Regions from separate parts of the Caballeronia sp. LZ019 genome, predicted to be linked through region 1. Evidence: predicted binding sites of a transcription regulator. Region 1 holds the regulator's gene; each other region holds the start of a gene.
The links. Region 1 encodes HrcA, which represses chaperone genes, less so after heat shock. Its sites were predicted from a motif close to TTAGCACTCNNNNNNNNNGAGTGCTAA; they were not measured.

Region 1 (5,347 bases):
GTGAATCGGATGAGAAGCGCGGCGGTGATTCACCGAGCCGCGCTTCGTCGCACTAGCGGCGGAATTTGGGGCATCGGAAGCATTTTCAAGGCTTCTTCTGACGAATTTTGTGCGCTGGGCATCGCAGCGCGCGACGGTCGAAACGGCCCGTAACGAACGCCTGCCAGAAACAGATTGAGCGAAGCAGTGCCGTCGCCTACACTTCAAACTGGCGTCGCAGGAAGCACGTTTACCCTGATCCCTGCGATTGCTTCATACCGCTTACGCCTCGCCCGTTTCCTGACCTCGTCCGGTCGAAAGACCGCTCAGCCCGCATAGCCGGGGGTACCATGAAACTGACCTTTGCTGTCGCGGTGGTCGCCCTGGTACTGGTTGCGGGCACGACCACCATCTGTCTTTCCGGCGCACTGACTGCCCGTAACACCGAGTACGGCGGCGTGCATGCGACCTTCGAAGAAATGTTCAGTCCGAGCCAGAAAACTTATCGATGATGCGGCGGTCCCGCTTCGTCGGCCTGCCCTGCATGGCGGCTGCCGGCTCCCGATACGTCTTGCGGCGCTCCGCTTCGGCAAGCCGCTTCGCACGGCCCTCTTCCGTTTCGGCGTAAAGCGTCTGCGCGACCGGCGCGGGGCCGCGGACGTCGCACAGGCCGCGCACTTCGACCAGCCAGACGAGCCGTTCGATATCGATCTCGACGATATCGCCGACGCGCACGTCCTTCGACGGCTTCACGTTCGCCCCGCCGATCTTCACGCGGCCTTTCTCCACCGCATCGCTCGCGAGGGAACGCGTCTTGAAGAAGCGCGCCGCCCACAGCCACTTGTCGATGCGCAAACGCGCGCCGGGTTCCGTCGAAATCTTGTAGTTCATGGCGATTCTCTTGCGATGACCAGAATCAGGCGGCGACCGTCACCGGTTGCGCGGCCTGTACGGGCCATCCCTGCAGATGTTGTGCCGCGATCTCGCCGAGCGCCTTGATCCATGCCGGCGACGCGTTCAGGCAGGGAATGCGGTGGAACTGCTTGCCGCCCGCCTTCACGAATTCGTCGCGCACCTCCATGCCGATTTCCTCGATGGTCTCGAGACAATCCGCCGTGAAGCCGGGGCAAAACACGTCCACGCGTGCGACACCGGCCGCGCCCAGTTCCGCGAGCGTCGGCGCCGTGTACGGCTGCAGCCATTCGGCGCGGCCGAAGCGCGACTGGAACGTCACGCGGCATTCGACCGGCGTGAGGCCGAGGGCGGCTGCAAGCAGCGAACCGGTCAACTGGCACTGGTCGTGGTAAGGATCGCCGAGGTCCATCGTGCGCTTCGGCACGCCGTGGAAACTCAGCACGAGCTTGTCTCCGGCGGCGAAGTCCGGATGGCCGTGAACGCGCCAGTATTCGCGGACCTGATCGGCGAGCGCCGAGATATACGCGGGATGATCCGCGTAATGACGGATCGTCCGGATCTCCGGCTGATTCCGCACGCGCCTGAGCGCGTTGAAGGCGTCGTCGAAAGCGGTGGCGGTCGTCGACGACGAGTATTGCGGATACATCGGCACGAGAAGAATGCGGTCCGCGCCTTCGAGCTTCATCTGATTGAGCATGGCGCCGATGCCCGGGGTGCCGTAGCGCATGGCGTAATCGACGATCACGTGGTAGTCGTTCGCCGCAAAAAGCCGCCGCAAGCCTTCGACCTGCTTCTCCGTGTACACGCGCAACGGCGAGCCTTCGGGCAACCAGACCTGCGCATATTTCTTAGCCGACGCACGGCTGCGGAACGGCAGGATGGCGCCGCGCAGAATGATCTGCCAGATGAACGACGGGATTTCGACGACGCGCGGGTCGGACAGAAACTGCGCGAGGTATTTGCGCACCGCTCGCGGCGTGGGCGCGTCCGGCGTGCCGAGATTGATCAGCAGCACTGCGACGCGATGTGAAGCGCTGGGCTGCGAAGGCAACTCGAGGTCGAAACGCATAGGGCAAGGCGGCCGGAAGGCATCGAAAGGTGAAGGTCATTATAGCGGCGCGTTCCGCCACGCATCATCGGCCGAACGGCCTAGTGGCGGCGCAACCGGCAGCGCGGCACGATTCGCCCAGGAGCCGCGTTACTGCTGGCTGAGCGACATGGACAGCAGCCGCGCGGTGATATCGACGATGGGAATCACGCGGTTATACGCCATGCGCGTCGGGCCGATCACGCCGAGTGTGCCGACGATCTTGCCGTTCACTTCGTACGGCGCGGTCACGACGCTCATCTCCTCGATCGGCACGAGATTCGATTCCCCGCCGATGAAAATCTGCACGCCCTGTGCGTGGCTCGACACATCCAGCAATTGCAGGAGGCTCGTCTTTTGATCGAACAAGTCGAAGAGTTTGCGCAGGCGCGCCATGTCGGAGGACAGGTCCGCCACTTCCAGCAAATTGCGCTCGCCCGAAATCAGCACCGTCTCGCCGGGATCGGCTTCCGCCGTGCTCGCGACGACGGCCGCCTGCATCAGCGCGGTCATGTCGCCGCGCAACTGGTCGATTTCCTCGCGCAGCCGGCGGCGCACTTCGTCGAAGGACAGGCCCGCAAAATGCGCGTTGATGTAATTGGAGGCTTCGGTGAGTTGCGAGGGCGAGTAGTCGCGCTGCGTGGCCATCATGCGATTCTGCACGTCGCCCTCGGGCGTCACGATGATGAGCAGGATGCGCTTGTCCGACAGCCGCATGAACTCGATCTGCTTGAACATGTGACTGCGGCGCGGGGTAAGAATGACGCCCGCGAACGACGACAGGCTCGACAGCACGCTCGCCGCCGCGGCGACGATCTTCTGCGGCTCCTGCCCTTGCAGGCGCGTCTTGACCGCGGTGGTCATCGCTTCGTCCTGCGGCGCTTCGACGGTCAGCATGGTATCGACGAAGAGCCGGTAGCCGCGCGGCGTCGGAATGCGGCCCGCCGACGTATGCGGACTCGCGACGAGGCCCAGGTCTTCCAGGTCCGACATCACGTTGCGGATGGTCGCGGGACTGAGTTCGAGACCGGAATGCCGTGATAACGTGCGCGAACCGACCGGCTGACCTTCGGCGATGTAGCGCTCGATCAACGTTTTGAGGAGGGTTTGTGCACGTGGGTCTAGCATGGGCAAAGTTTAGCGCAACGTGTCGGGGCGCGACGACCGCGCCGCCGCTTGCATGTCACGAGCGCGAAGCGCGCGTGGACCGTTCAATGTCTGCTCCATTCTAGCGAGAAACGAACCACGCGCCGACGTTGCGACATGCCGTCCGTCGCGGCGCGCGGCCCCGGTTCTTTTCGCCTTCCACCTATGGTGTAATGCCGGCATGGAAATTGGCCAATTCAAGACCGTCGCCCTCGTCGGGCGAACCAATACACCCGGTATCGAGGCGCCGCTGAGAACGCTCGCGGAGCACATTGCGAACCAGGGTTTCGAAGTCGTGTTCGAAGAAGGCACGGCGAAGGACGTGGGCGTGACCGAATACCCGGCGCTGTCCATCGCGGCGATCGGCGCGCGCGCGGACGTCGCGGTCGTGCTCGGCGGCGACGGCACCATGCTCGGCGTCGGCCGGCAGCTTGCGCCGTACAAGACGCCGCTCATCGGCGTGAATCACGGGCGTCTCGGCTTCATCACCGATATCCCGCTCGCCGAGATGCGCGAGCGCGTGCCGCAAATGCTGGCCGGCCAGTTCGAACGCGAGGAGCGCACGCTGCTCGAAGCGCGCATCGTGCGTAACGACAAGCCGATCTACCATGCCCTCGCCTTCAACGATGTCGTCGTGAACCGCAGCGGCTTCTCCGGCATGGCCGAGCTGCGCGTCTCCGTCAACGGCCACTTCATGTACAACCAGCGTTCGGACGGGCTGATCGTCGCCACGCCGACGGGCTCGACGGCTTACGCGTTGTCGTCCGCGGGGCCGATCCTGCATCCGCAACTGCAAGGCTTCGTGCTGGTGCCGATCGCGCCGCATTCGCTGTCGAACCGCCCGATCGTATTGCCCGACGATTCGAAGGTCACGATCCAGATCATCGGCGGGCGGGACGTGAACGTGAATTTCGACATGCAGTCGTTCACCGCCGTCGAACTGAACGACGCCATCGAAGTGCGACGCTCGCGCCATACCGTGCCGGTGCTGCATCCGGTCGGCTACAGCACGTACGCCACGCTGCGCAAGAAACTGCACTGGAACGAGCATCCCTCGCAGGACTCGTCCGTCTGACGCAATCTCGCTGAACCCTCATCCCGAAGCGTCCATGCTCCGTCATCTCTCCATTCGAGACTTCGTTATCGTTGCCGCGCTCGACATCGAATTCGATTCGGGCTTCACGGTTTTTTCGGGTGAAACCGGCGCGGGCAAGTCGATCCTGATCGACGCCCTCGCGCTCACGCTCGGCGCGCGCGCCGACGCGAGCGTCGTGCGAACCGGCGAAGCGCGCGCGGACATCACCGCCGAGTTCGGCACGCACGCGCAGGTCGCTCGCTGGCTGGAAGAGCATGCGCTCTCGCAGGACGGCGATACGGTCATGCTGCGTCGCGTGATCGATTCCGGCGGCCGCTCGCGCGCGTTCATCAACGGCACGCCGGCCACGCTCGCCCAGTTGCGCGAAGTCGGCGAGATGCTGGTCGATATCCACGGACAACACGCGCATCAGTTATTGATGCGGCCCGATGCCCAGCGCGAACTCTTCGACACGCACGCCGGCCTCACCGATGCCGCGAATGCGGTGAGCCGCGCGTGGCGCGCATATCGCGAGGCGCAGCAGGCAGTCGACGCCGCGCAAACCCGCGACCGCGAGCTGCAACTGGAGCGCGAACGTCTCGCGTGGCAGTTGAGCGAATTCGACAAGCTCGCGCCGCAGCCCGGCGAGTGGGAGGAAGTGAGCGCGGAGCATCATCGGCTGTCGCATTCGGCGAGTCTGATCGACGGCGTGCAGAACGCGCTCGGCGCGCTCTCCGAATCCGACGAAGCGATGATCTCGCAACTCGGCGCGATCACGTCGAAACTGCGCAGCCTCGCGGATATCGACCCCGCGCTGAACGACGTGCTGGCGTCGCTCGAACCCGCCGAGATTCAATTGCAGGAAGCGGCTTATTCGCTGTCGCACTACGCGCAGCGTCTGGAACTCGACCCGGACCGGCTCGCGCAAGTCGAAAGGCGCATGGATCAACTGCATTCGACGGCGCGCAAATTCCGTCTGCAGCCGGAGACGCTGCCGGAAGAACACGAGACGCGCCGCCGCCAATTGGCGGAACTCGACGCCGCCGCCGATCTCGACGCCCTCAACGCCGCCGCCGAGAAAGCGAAGGAAGCCTATCTGGCCGAAGCGAAAGTGCTGTCGAAGGCACGCGCGAAAGCGGCCAAGG
Region 2 (5,347 bases), 1.1 Mb from region 1:
AGCCAGCGTTGCCTTCTCGAGCGTCAGGCCGGTTTCTTCAGCGATGACCTGACCGCCGGTCAGGATCGCGATGTCTTCCAGCATGGCCTTGCGACGGTCGCCGAAGCCCGGAGCCTTGACGGCGACGGTCTTCAAAATGCCGCGGATGTTGTTGACGACCAGCGTAGCCAGCGCTTCGCCTTCGACGTCTTCAGCGATGATCAGCAGCGGACGGCCAGCCTTCGCGACTTGTTCCAGCACCGGCAGCAGATCGCGGATGTTGGAGACCTTCTTGTCGTGCAGCAGCACGAACGGGTTTTCCAGAACGGCGACTTGCTTGTCCGGGTTGTTGATGAAGTACGGCGACAGGTAGCCGCGGTCGAACTGCATGCCTTCGACGACGTCCAGCTCGTCTTGCAGCGACTTGCCGTCTTCGACGGTGATGACGCCTTCCTTGCCGACCTTGTCCATCGCTTCAGCGATGCGCTCGCCGATCGACGTGTCGCTGTTTGCAGAGATCGAGCCGACTTGCGCGATTTCCTTGTTCGTCGTGCAGGGCTTGCTGATCTTGCGCAGTTCTTCGATTGCCGCGGCAACCGCCTTGTCGATACCGCGCTTCAGGTCCATCGGGTTCATGCCCGATGCGACGTACTTCATGCCTTCGCGAACGATGGATTGCGCCAGGACCGTAGCGGTCGTGGTTCCGTCGCCGGCGTTGTCGCTGGTCTTGGAAGCCACTTCCTTGACCATCTGCGCGCCCATGTTCTGGAGCTTGTCCTTCAGCTCGATTTCCTTCGCGACCGAGACACCGTCCTTGGTGACCGTCGGGCCGCCGAACGAACGCTCAAGCACGACATTGCGGCCCTTCGGGCCCAGCGTGACCTTGACCGCGTTGGCCAGGATGTTCACGCCTTCGACCATCTTGGCGCGTGCGGAATCGCCAAAAGTAACTTCTTTAGCTGCCATATCCAGACTCCTTGATTCGGTTCAGTGTGCCGGCCTCGCCGCCCAGTCGGCGCGATGCCCGGCTAACAGGAAGGATGCTTACTTGTTGACCAGCACGGCCATGATGTCCTCTTCGCGCATGACGAGCAGTTCCTGCCCGTTGACCTTGACGGTCTGGCCGGCGTACTTGCCGAAAAGCACGCGGTCGCCCACCTTCACGTCGAGGGCGTTTTGCGTGCCCTTGTCATCGCGCTTGCCCGGGCCGACGGCCAGGACTTCGCCTTGATCCGGCTTCTCTGCCGCTGCTTCCGGGATCACGATGCCCGATGCGGTCTTGGTTTCCTGGTCCAGACGTTTGACGATGACGCGATCGTGCAAAGGACGAAGGTTCATACACACTCCTCTCTAGATTGAGACTGAAAACGCGGGAAAGCCCGTCTTTCGGGGCAGAACCCTTCGGACGGAAATCTTGTTAGCACTCTCGTGCAGTGAGTGCCAATTATATGGACCGCATTTGACAATTTCAAGGAGGCGAGGGACGGGAATCCCGGATGTCGAAGTTCACCCTACATTGAACGACGTTCGTCGAGCGTTGAACCGCTAAACCGCGAGCACCCGTTACTTACGGCGCAAGATCTTTCGCAAGATCAGCGGCTTAGGATGGTGGGACGCGACTCCCAGCCTAGGCCGTCACTGCGTCCGGACCCGCTGAAGAACCAAAATGAACCGACTCGCCCACGCGAAAAGTTGTTCCTTCAAAGTTAGGTGTTTACCCTTCCTCGAGCCGTCTCATCCGTTGACGTTTGCCATCAAAGATATGAAGGTAATTCCAACGCAGTCGGCCTCATTCGAGAATTGGGAGCGTCATGATGTGCGGATTCGATGGATCGAACGTCGCTACGCGACCCAAAGCCGACGCTCGCTGTTCGTCCGCTGCGCGGCTGCAGCGCGCCGCATTGCTGTCATTCGCGACGCGGCGCGGTATGACGTCGGCATGTTTCCGGCGAATGAGTCTTCTCGACCCCGACAGCGCCGCCACACGTGGACTTCAAAGCGACGCCTTTTGATTCGTCTTCGGACATGTCCCCTCACAGGAGCGGCTATGTGGACGGTTCACAACGACACGCCATACAAGGTCGGGAAAACATGGGTGAGGAACAAAGAAGGCATCCATCAATGGATCGTCGTGGTCAAGGCGACTTACGAGATCAAATCGGATGGCACGACCGTTCTCGCCGACGAGCAGCTCGACCCGCTCTTGCTGCCTGAATATCGAGGCGAGCCGGGCCTCTCCAGCCTTCGCTACGACGCCGACCTCGTCGCGCCAAAACCAACGACGGATATTCTCCTCAACGGAACCGCGTATGCCCCGCACGGGCGCTGGAGCAGCGATTTTCTCGTCGGACTTCGGGTAGGGGCCATTCGGAAAGTGTTGAGAGTCCGAGGCGAACGCGAATGGGTATGCGGACTTTTTGGAGCGAGGCCGTCTGAAGCCCGGCCCGTCCTTTCCGTTCCGATCATCTATGAACGCGCATTCGGCGGCTACGACCGCACGAGTGACGATGTGCGAAACCATTGCATGGACGCGCGTAATCCGGTTGGCCGTGGCGTATGCGCTGTGCCGGACCACCGGAAAGGTCAGGCGCTCGCAAACTTGGAATACCCCGACGGGGACGTCGAACATAGGGGACCGGCCTGCTTCGGCGCAATAGACAGCTTTTGGTCGCCGCGTCGGGAATATGCCGGCACCTACGACGAAATATGGCGAGACAGCCGGGCTCCTCTTTTGCCCGCGGATTGGGATTCCCGCTCGCTGCTTTCTGCGCCCCCCGACCAACGGCCGGTCAACCACCTGACCGGCCGCGAACCTGTCGTACTCGTTAATCTCACGCCCTCAGGGCGGCTGAGCTTCGATCTGCCTCGCGTCTATCTGACTTTCAGCACCCAAATCGCGACGCACGCCGAAGCGCATCGGAGCCGCCTGGCCACGGTCATCATTGAGCCGGATCATCCTCGTGTGATCATGGTCTGGCAGACGTCGCTCGATTGCCGCACGAATGTGGAATATCTCGAGAAGACAGTCGTACGCGAGAAGGAGATGATTTCATGACGACGTCTCGCTCCGTTGATGTCGTCGCGACCGGCGCGCGTACCCCGATCGGCCTGCATTGCGCAGCGAGCGCAGCGGCGTACCGCGGGAGAATAAGCGGTGTGCGCGAGCATCCGTTCATGATTGACCGGGCGGGCAACCCCATGATCGGCGCGCTCGACAGCGAAATCGACCCGGACATGACGGGCCCGGACCGCTTTCTTGCTCTCGCGATACCCGCGCTGCGGGAAGTCTGCGAGCCGCTCACGGGCCAACCTACTACACGATCGGGCGTGCCGCTCTACCTCGGGCTTCCCGAGGTCCGCCCGGGATTCACGATGCATGACGCGGAGGCAATCCGTCTCGGATTGCAACAGGCTGGCTCGAGCTTGCCCATCTACTTCCCGGAAATCGATCTCTTTCCGCATGGTCACGCTGCCGGATTATCAGCTCTCTGGTCTGCAGCCGAGAAAATCAGGAAGGGGACGCTCGACGCATGCCTCGTCGGCGGCGTAGACAGCTACTTTCATCCCGACACGATGGAATGGCTCGACGACAACTTGCAACTGGCCGGCGCACTTGCGCGTTCGGCCTTCGTACCCGGCGAAGGCGCGGGGTTTTGCCTGCTCATGAGCCGCGAGGCATGCGCGCGGTGGCACGCCGAAGCGTTGGGTCGCATCGTCGCGGCCGCGCTCGGTAATGAGCCCGCAGTTATCAAAGGACCGGAACTCTGCCTCGGCATCGGGTTGACTTCGGTTATCAGGGGCGTCATCGGCCAGCCGCAGTTGCCTCAGGAAAGGATCAACGCAATTTTCTGCGACATTAACGGCGAACGCTACCGCTCCGAAGAATGGGGTTTTGCATGCTTGCGACTGTCGCAGTATTTCGACGATCCGGCGGCGTACGGCTCACCGGCGGATTGTTGGGGAGACATGGGTGCGGCGTCCGGACCACTTTTCGTAATGCTGGCCTGTCATGCGGCGCGCCGAGGTTGCGCCAGCGGTCCACGCACGCTGATATGGGCAAGTTCCGAAAGCGGCTTGCGCGCCGCCGCGCTTCTCGACACGAGGCGTTGTTGAATTAGGATGAGCGATGGCTAGCGTTGGCATACATCCACCGAAGACTCCGGTCACAAAGGGTAGCAGAACGGTCGCCAAGGTGACGCTACCGAACGTATGCAAGATGCCGGGACCCCCGGCGCCTTTTGTCCCGACGGCGCTGCCCAACACGGCGAAGTCGGAGCTTTCGCCGGAGGGCTTCTCGGTCACCGTGTTGATCGAAGGACATATCGTCGCCATTCGAGGCGCCACATTCGAGAGCATCGGTGACATTGCCAGCAAGGGCACCGGCGGCGGTTTGCTCTCGGCTAATACTCACGGACCGGCGAAGTTCATCGCTCCCGGTTCGATGACCGTGAAAATCGAAGGGAAGAACGTTCACCTGCTTGGCGACCCCATGCTAAACAACTGCGGCCCAGGGGGGGCACCGCCCAACACCGGCGCGAGCATGTCGGGCGCCGATCATGATGACCTCAGCCTCGACGACCTGCGCAAGGAACTGTGCAAGATCATTAAGGAATGCGAGGCCGAAGAGAATCAAAAAGCGCAGCAGAAAGGTGGCGACCCCCACAGCAGCAACTGGTGTGACAGGATGACCGTCGATAAGGAAGGACGACCTACGTCGAATCGCGTACAGATGGGAACCGCGAAGTCGGAGTGTGCAGAGCGGAAAGTCAACGAACGAAAGAATAATGGAACCTTTAGCGACGACGTCAAGGCAGAGCAACCGATCGACGTCCTTAACAGCGTCGGCAAACGAACCGGGGGCATCAAGCCTGACGTCATCGTCGGTACGCCGCCTAACTGTTCTGCTGTCTTCGACTTTAAAACCAGCTGTCCGCCCAAATCGAAGAACGACCACACGCCCACTTTCCCTCTCTACGCGTATGCGATGGAGCGGGTTCAGAACGCTGGTCGTTGGGTGTCACAAATTGCGCTCAGTCGGAACGGACAGCCATCCGCAGCGCCCGGTTGCCGGGTGCCGCCAAACGGCCGTTATCACGGCATGAGGCAAGACGAAATATACGAGGATGTCTGCGGTTCAGAATGCATTCCGATCCATCCGCAAGGAAAGGACTGTGCCGACGCGTAGCACGTCGATTGGAGCAACACTATGGATAATGCGCAAAGCGGTCTCGACATCACGGACGCAGATGGAGATCATCTGGTTCGCTATGTGATGAAGATCGTGTTCTACCTGAGACACGGCCATCCGGACGTAGGACGTCAGGTCGAGCACGCCGTACACGCATTCGCCGATCTCGTCTCTGTGGAT
Region 3 (5,347 bases), 180 kb from region 1:
CTTCACCCAGCCTTCCTCCCTCCGAATTATTTCGGGCCGCCTAGCGCGGCCCCTATCGCTACGTCTAGCGTAAGTCGCGAGACGTAGCGCCGTGCGTCGCCAGGCGCGCGGTCCTGCCAGCAGTTCCCGCAGTTCCTTTCCTCACCACCTGTAGTCGTCAGCTTTTCGTTCGCATATCCCGCGACACGAGAACGCGAGGGTCAAATGCACGCTGCTTCGCGCACGTTCACGTTGGTCGCAGGCGTCACCGTCGCCGGTGCGCAATGGGACCGTGCGCGCGGCGTCGTAAGCCGTGCATCGCGCCGCAGCCGGCCAGCCGCCGGGCACGGTTCCTCTCGCAGGCGCTACGCAGACTGTTCCAAGAGAGACCGACGACCATGATGCCGAACCCCGCCGAGAAATACCGCCCGTTCCCGCAAGTCCGTCTGAATGGCCGACGCTGGCCGAATCGCACGATCGAGAAAGCGCCGGTCTGGATGAGCACCGACCTGCGCGACGGCAATCAGTCGCTGATCGAGCCGATGAGCATCGCTGCGAAGCTCGAGTTCTTCGACATGCTGGTGGCGACGGGTTTCAAGGAGATCGAGGTGGGGTTCCCGTCGGCGTCGCAAACGGACTTCGATTTCGTCCGCAAATTGATCGACGAAAAGCGCATTCCCGACGACGTGACCATCGAAGTGCTCGTGCAGTCGCGTCGCGAACTGATCGAGCGCACGTTCGAGGCGGTCGAAGGCGCGAGCAGGGTCATCGTTCACCTGTATAACGCCATCGCGCCGTCGTTCCGGCGCATCGTGTTCAATCAGTCGAAAGAGGAAGTGAAGGCGCTGGCCGTCGAAGGCACGCGCATCATCAAGGAATGCGCGGCGGCGCGGCCCGGCACGCACTGGGTCTATCAATACTCGCCCGAGACTTTCAGCATGACGGAGCTTTCGTTCGCGCGCGAAGTCTGCGATGCCGTCGCGCAAATGTGGCGCCCGACGCGCGATCACAAGATGATCGTGAATCTGCCGGCGACGGTCGAATCCGCGACGCCCAACGTCTTCGCCGATCAGGTCGAATGGATGGACCGCAACATGGGCTATCGCGACTGCATCGTTCTGTCCGTGCATCCGCATAACGACCGCGGCACGGCGGTCGCGGCGGCGGAACTGGCGATCCTCGCGGGCGCGGATCGCGTCGAAGGCTGTCTCTTCGGCAACGGCGAACGGACGGGCAATGTCGATCTCGTCACGCTCGCGCTCAATCTGTACACGCAGGGCATCGATCCGGGCCTCGATTTCTCCGACATCGACGCGGTGCGGCGCGTCGTCGAGCGATGCAACCAGTTGCCGGTGCATCCGCGCCATCCGTATGCCGGCGATCTCGTCTTCACGGCGTTTTCCGGCTCCCATCAGGATGCGATCCGCAAGGGTTTCGCGCAGCGCGTGCCGGGCAGCGTGTGGGAGGTGCCGTATCTGCCCATCGATCCCGCCGATCTCGGGCGCAGCTACGACGCGGTGATTCGCGTCAACAGCCAGTCCGGCAAGGGCGGCGCAACGTATCTGCTCGAACGCGGCCTGGGCTTCACGCCGCCGCGCCGCGTGCAGATTGAGTTCAGTCATGCCGTGCAGGCCGTCGCCGACCAGTCGGGCGAGGAAATCAGCGGCGACGCGATCTGCGCGCTCTTCAAGCGCGAATACTTCGATGCGGGCGGTGCGGTATCGCGGACGGATGCGTCGACGGTATCGGTCTGCGGGGAACGCGTCGCGATGCCGCCCGCGTCCGGTGCGGCGAGCGAAGAGCATTACGCGCAGGCCGTCGCGTCGGCACTGGGCGTCGGGGCGAGCGTGAACTGGTTTGAATCGACAACCACGGCGAGCGGCGATACGGCCGTGTTCGTCGGCTGCCGCCTCGCCGATGAACCGACGCGCTTCGGCGTCGCGGTGCACGGGAATCCGGCGCTCGCAGTCGTCGATGCCGTCATCAGCGCGGTGAACCGGTCGAGGCGCATCGTGAAGGATGCGCGGCACGACGAGCCGGTGGCAGCGTGAGTGGTGCGGCGCGCGCGGCTATTCCAGCGCCACGCGCGTCGCCTGAAGCGCCAGCATCAGCCATTGACCGTCCGTCTGGACGTGGATGGATGTATAGGCGACCGGATAAAGCAGCGCGCCGTTTTTCGATTCCATTTCGATCAGCGCCCGGCCCGACACGATGCAACTGTCGCGGCCGGCCGCGACCACATCCTGGGACTGGATCTCGATCTGGCGATAACGGCGGCGGCCGGCCGTGATCGCGTCGATGAACTGACGCTTCGTCTCGCGCTTGCCGTTCGTGTGGACATAGCTGGCGTTCTCGGCCAGCAGCGCCTCCAGCGCCGCGCTGTCGCCTTCGACCATCGCGCGGAACCGGTCGCGCTCGAGGCCGCGGATGACCTCAAAGGTTTTTGCGGGCATCTGTCGATTCCCCTCGCCAAGGAACCGATGCGCCGGCGCCTCGTCAGAAGTTGTATTGCAGATATAGCTGGCTGAAATTTATACCAGGATTCGGCTCTTTGATACCGGCGTTCGAGACATGCTGGAAGCGGAAGCCCGCCTGATAGTTCTGCTTCGCGCCGAAGATCGCGCCGACGCCGACCATATCGGCGAACTGGAACGCCGACGACACCGTGAAGTACGGCGTGATGCGCGTGTGCGAGAGCACTCTCACGCCGACGCCCGCCTCGATGAACGGCCGAAAGGTGCCGGAGCTTTTTACGAAGCGCAGGACGGGCGTCACGCCGAATTCCCAGATGTTCGGATTGGTTGCGTAGTCGACGGTCGAATGCCAGTACGCAACGTGCCCTTCACCGAGCAGGGTGAAGTGAAAGCCGCCGATTTCCCACCACGTCAGGCCCGGGTCCCAGACCACGCCGACATCGACCTTGTTGATATCGCGGTCTGTAATGCCGCCGCCGACCTGCAAGCCGAACCGGTCCGCATGCGCCGCAGCCGAAACCAGGCCGAGTGAAAGCGCAATCGCGCCGTGAGACAGCAAACTGCGCCAGAAACCTTTGCTTTTCTGCATGAGCGCCCCATATGAGGGTTGAGGTTCACGTCCGCTTGACGGGATCGGCAGATTGTATGTGGATTGACAAAAATTTGCACAAACCCGGTTTGTCGATCCATTTATTTGAACGATCGCTTTCAGAGACGAATAAATGCGGTAATTAGTAAGTGATCGCCGATTGAATCGGTAATTTCGACGATTTCCCCTTCCTTGCGCCCACTATCAAAGTCACAAACTCGATAGCTTTGGGGAACTCTCACACTGCTCGCCCTTCTAACACTTAGCACTCGCTGAAACGGAGTGCTAATATCGTGTCTGACTTGCCGCCGCCGTCCTGGCAGCGCGCAAATCGTTGAAAAGGAGCTTATGAGCGTGACCAATGCGATGACCCTTCCGAATGTTGTGGGCTCGGCGCCTGCCAAGGCATCTTCGGCAGGCGCGCTGACGTACGCACAGTCGTCCATGTTGACCGGACAGATCGGCAACATCGATTCCTACATACAGGCAGTGAACCGCATTCCGATGCTTTCGCCGGCGGAGGAACGTCAGTACGCAACCGAATTTCGCGAGCACGGCAATCTGAACGCCGCGCGGCAGCTCGTGCTTTCGCACTTGCGCCTCGTGGTGTCTATCGCCCGGAACTATCTGGGCTACGGCTTGCCGCATGCTGATCTGATTCAGGAAGGCAATATCGGTCTGATGAAGGCCGTGAAGCGCTTCGACCCTGAGCAAAACGTGCGCCTCGTGTCGTACGCCATGCACTGGATCAAGGCCGAAATCCACGAGTACATCCTGCGCAACTGGCGCATGGTGAAAGTCGCGACCACCAAGGCGCAGCGCAAGCTGTTCTTCAACTTGCGCAGTCACAAGACCGGACATGGGGCGTTCACCCCGGACGAGATCGAAGGTCTCGCGAGCGAGCTGAACGTGAAGCGCGAGGAAGTCGCGGAGATGGAAACGCGTCTGTCGGGCGGGGATATCGCGCTCGAAGGCCAGGTGGATGACGGCGAGGAAGCGTTCGCGCCTATCGCTTATCTCGCGGACTCGCATAACGAACCGACGAACGTCATCGCCGCGCGCCAGTTCGACAAGCTGCAAAGCGATGGCCTGTCGACCGCGCTGGAGTCGCTGGACGATCGTAGCCGCCGCATCATCAAGGCGCGCTGGCTGGATGTTCAGGACGACGGATCGGGCGGCAAGACGCTGCATGAGCTGGCCGATGAATTCGGCGTGTCGGCGGAGCGCATTCGGCAGATCGAAGCCAGCGCGATGAAGAAGATGCGCTCGGCGCTGCACGACTACGCATAACGCCGCCTTCAGGCTGTAGCGCAAAGCGCGAAGCCCGCTGTCGAAAGACAGCGGGCTTTTTCTTTTTGGCACCGGTTTGCCGGTTAAAAAAACGGCGCTCTGGAAGGGAGCGCCGTTTCTCGAACCAACCGCTTACCGCGTCACGCCGGCATCGGTGCGGCCCCGCCGCCGTTACCGGACAGACGCGTGTTCATCTGCGCGGCATACCGCTGCGCCGCTGTGCCGACGACGATATGGAACGTATCCGCCGACACCCACGCGACATCGAGTTGCGACAGGCGCTGACGATCCACCGCCGACGGATCGCGCACGACGACACGCAGGCGCGTCTGCGCGACGGCATCGAGCGAGACGACATTCGTCGCACCGCCGAACACCGCAATCCAGCGCAGCGGGTCCGGATCGAGCGGGCCGGCGGTCTGGTCCGCCACGCTTGCCGCGCCGACAGGCTGCGCCGGCGCCGACGAAGCCGGCGTCGCACCGCGCGTCGAGGAATGCTCGAGTTCGCCGCGAATCTCGTCCGCGATCAAATCCGCTTCCGGTCCGATGATCACCTGCACGTTGGTCTTGCCGCGCTTCAGCACGCCGCGTGCGCCGATGCTCTTCAACTGCGGCTCGGATACGACTTCCGCATCCACCACCGAGAGACGCAGCCGCGTCGTGCAGGCATCGACGAGCGTCAGGTTAGACGCGCCGCCCAGCGCCGCGATGTACTTGCCTGCGCGCGTGCTGGCCGCAGCCGGCACCGTCTCGCCCGGAACGAAGCCGCCGACAGGCGTCGCATCGGTTTGCGCGTCGGTCGTCGCAGGCTCGCGGCCCGGCGTCGCCATGTTGAACTTGCGGATGAAGAAGCGGAACAGCCCGTAATACACGATGCCGTACACGAGGCCGAGCGGAATCGCCATCCAGCCGCGCTGCGACAGGCCGTAGTTCAGCACGTAGTCGATCGCGCCCGCCGAAAACGTGAAGCCCAGGTGGATGCCGAGCGCCGAGCAAATTGCGAGCGAGAGCCCCG

Region 2: P9255_RS16030 (co-chaperone GroES) is a predicted target of HrcA. The motif match lies at 1,397-1,423, and genes of this name have one in related genera.
Region 3: rpoH (RNA polymerase sigma factor RpoH) is a predicted target of HrcA. The motif match lies at 3,305-3,331, and genes of this name have one in related genera.

What each region holds. Positions count from the first base shown of each region.
Region 1 is NZ_JARTVZ010000005.1:1,727,171-1,732,517, reverse strand. It holds gene P9255_RS21545 (hypothetical protein) at 330-491, shown strand; gene P9255_RS21540 (RNA-binding S4 domain-containing protein) at 463-870, opposite strand; gene hemH (ferrochelatase) at 896-1,963, opposite strand; gene hrcA (heat-inducible transcriptional repressor HrcA) at 2,093-3,109, opposite strand; gene P9255_RS21525 (NAD kinase) at 3,309-4,202, shown strand; gene recN (DNA repair protein RecN) at 4,237-5,347, shown strand, end outside.
Region 2 is NZ_JARTVZ010000005.1:577,832-583,178, forward strand. It holds gene groL (chaperonin GroEL) at 1-945, opposite strand, end outside; gene P9255_RS16030 (co-chaperone GroES) at 1,024-1,317, opposite strand; gene P9255_RS16035 (DUF2169 domain-containing protein) at 2,027-3,034, shown strand; gene P9255_RS16040 (beta-ketoacyl synthase N-terminal-like domain-containing protein) at 3,031-4,092, shown strand; gene P9255_RS16045 (PAAR-like domain-containing protein) at 4,106-5,164, shown strand; gene P9255_RS16050 (type VI immunity family protein) at 5,186-5,347, shown strand, end outside.
Region 3 is NZ_JARTVZ010000005.1:1,550,839-1,556,185, reverse strand. It holds gene leuA (2-isopropylmalate synthase) at 378-2,030, shown strand; gene P9255_RS20730 (nuclear transport factor 2 family protein) at 2,049-2,432, opposite strand; gene P9255_RS20725 (acyloxyacyl hydrolase) at 2,476-3,042, opposite strand; gene rpoH (RNA polymerase sigma factor RpoH) at 3,397-4,332, shown strand; gene nagE (N-acetylglucosamine-specific PTS transporter subunit IIBC) at 4,473-5,347, opposite strand, start outside.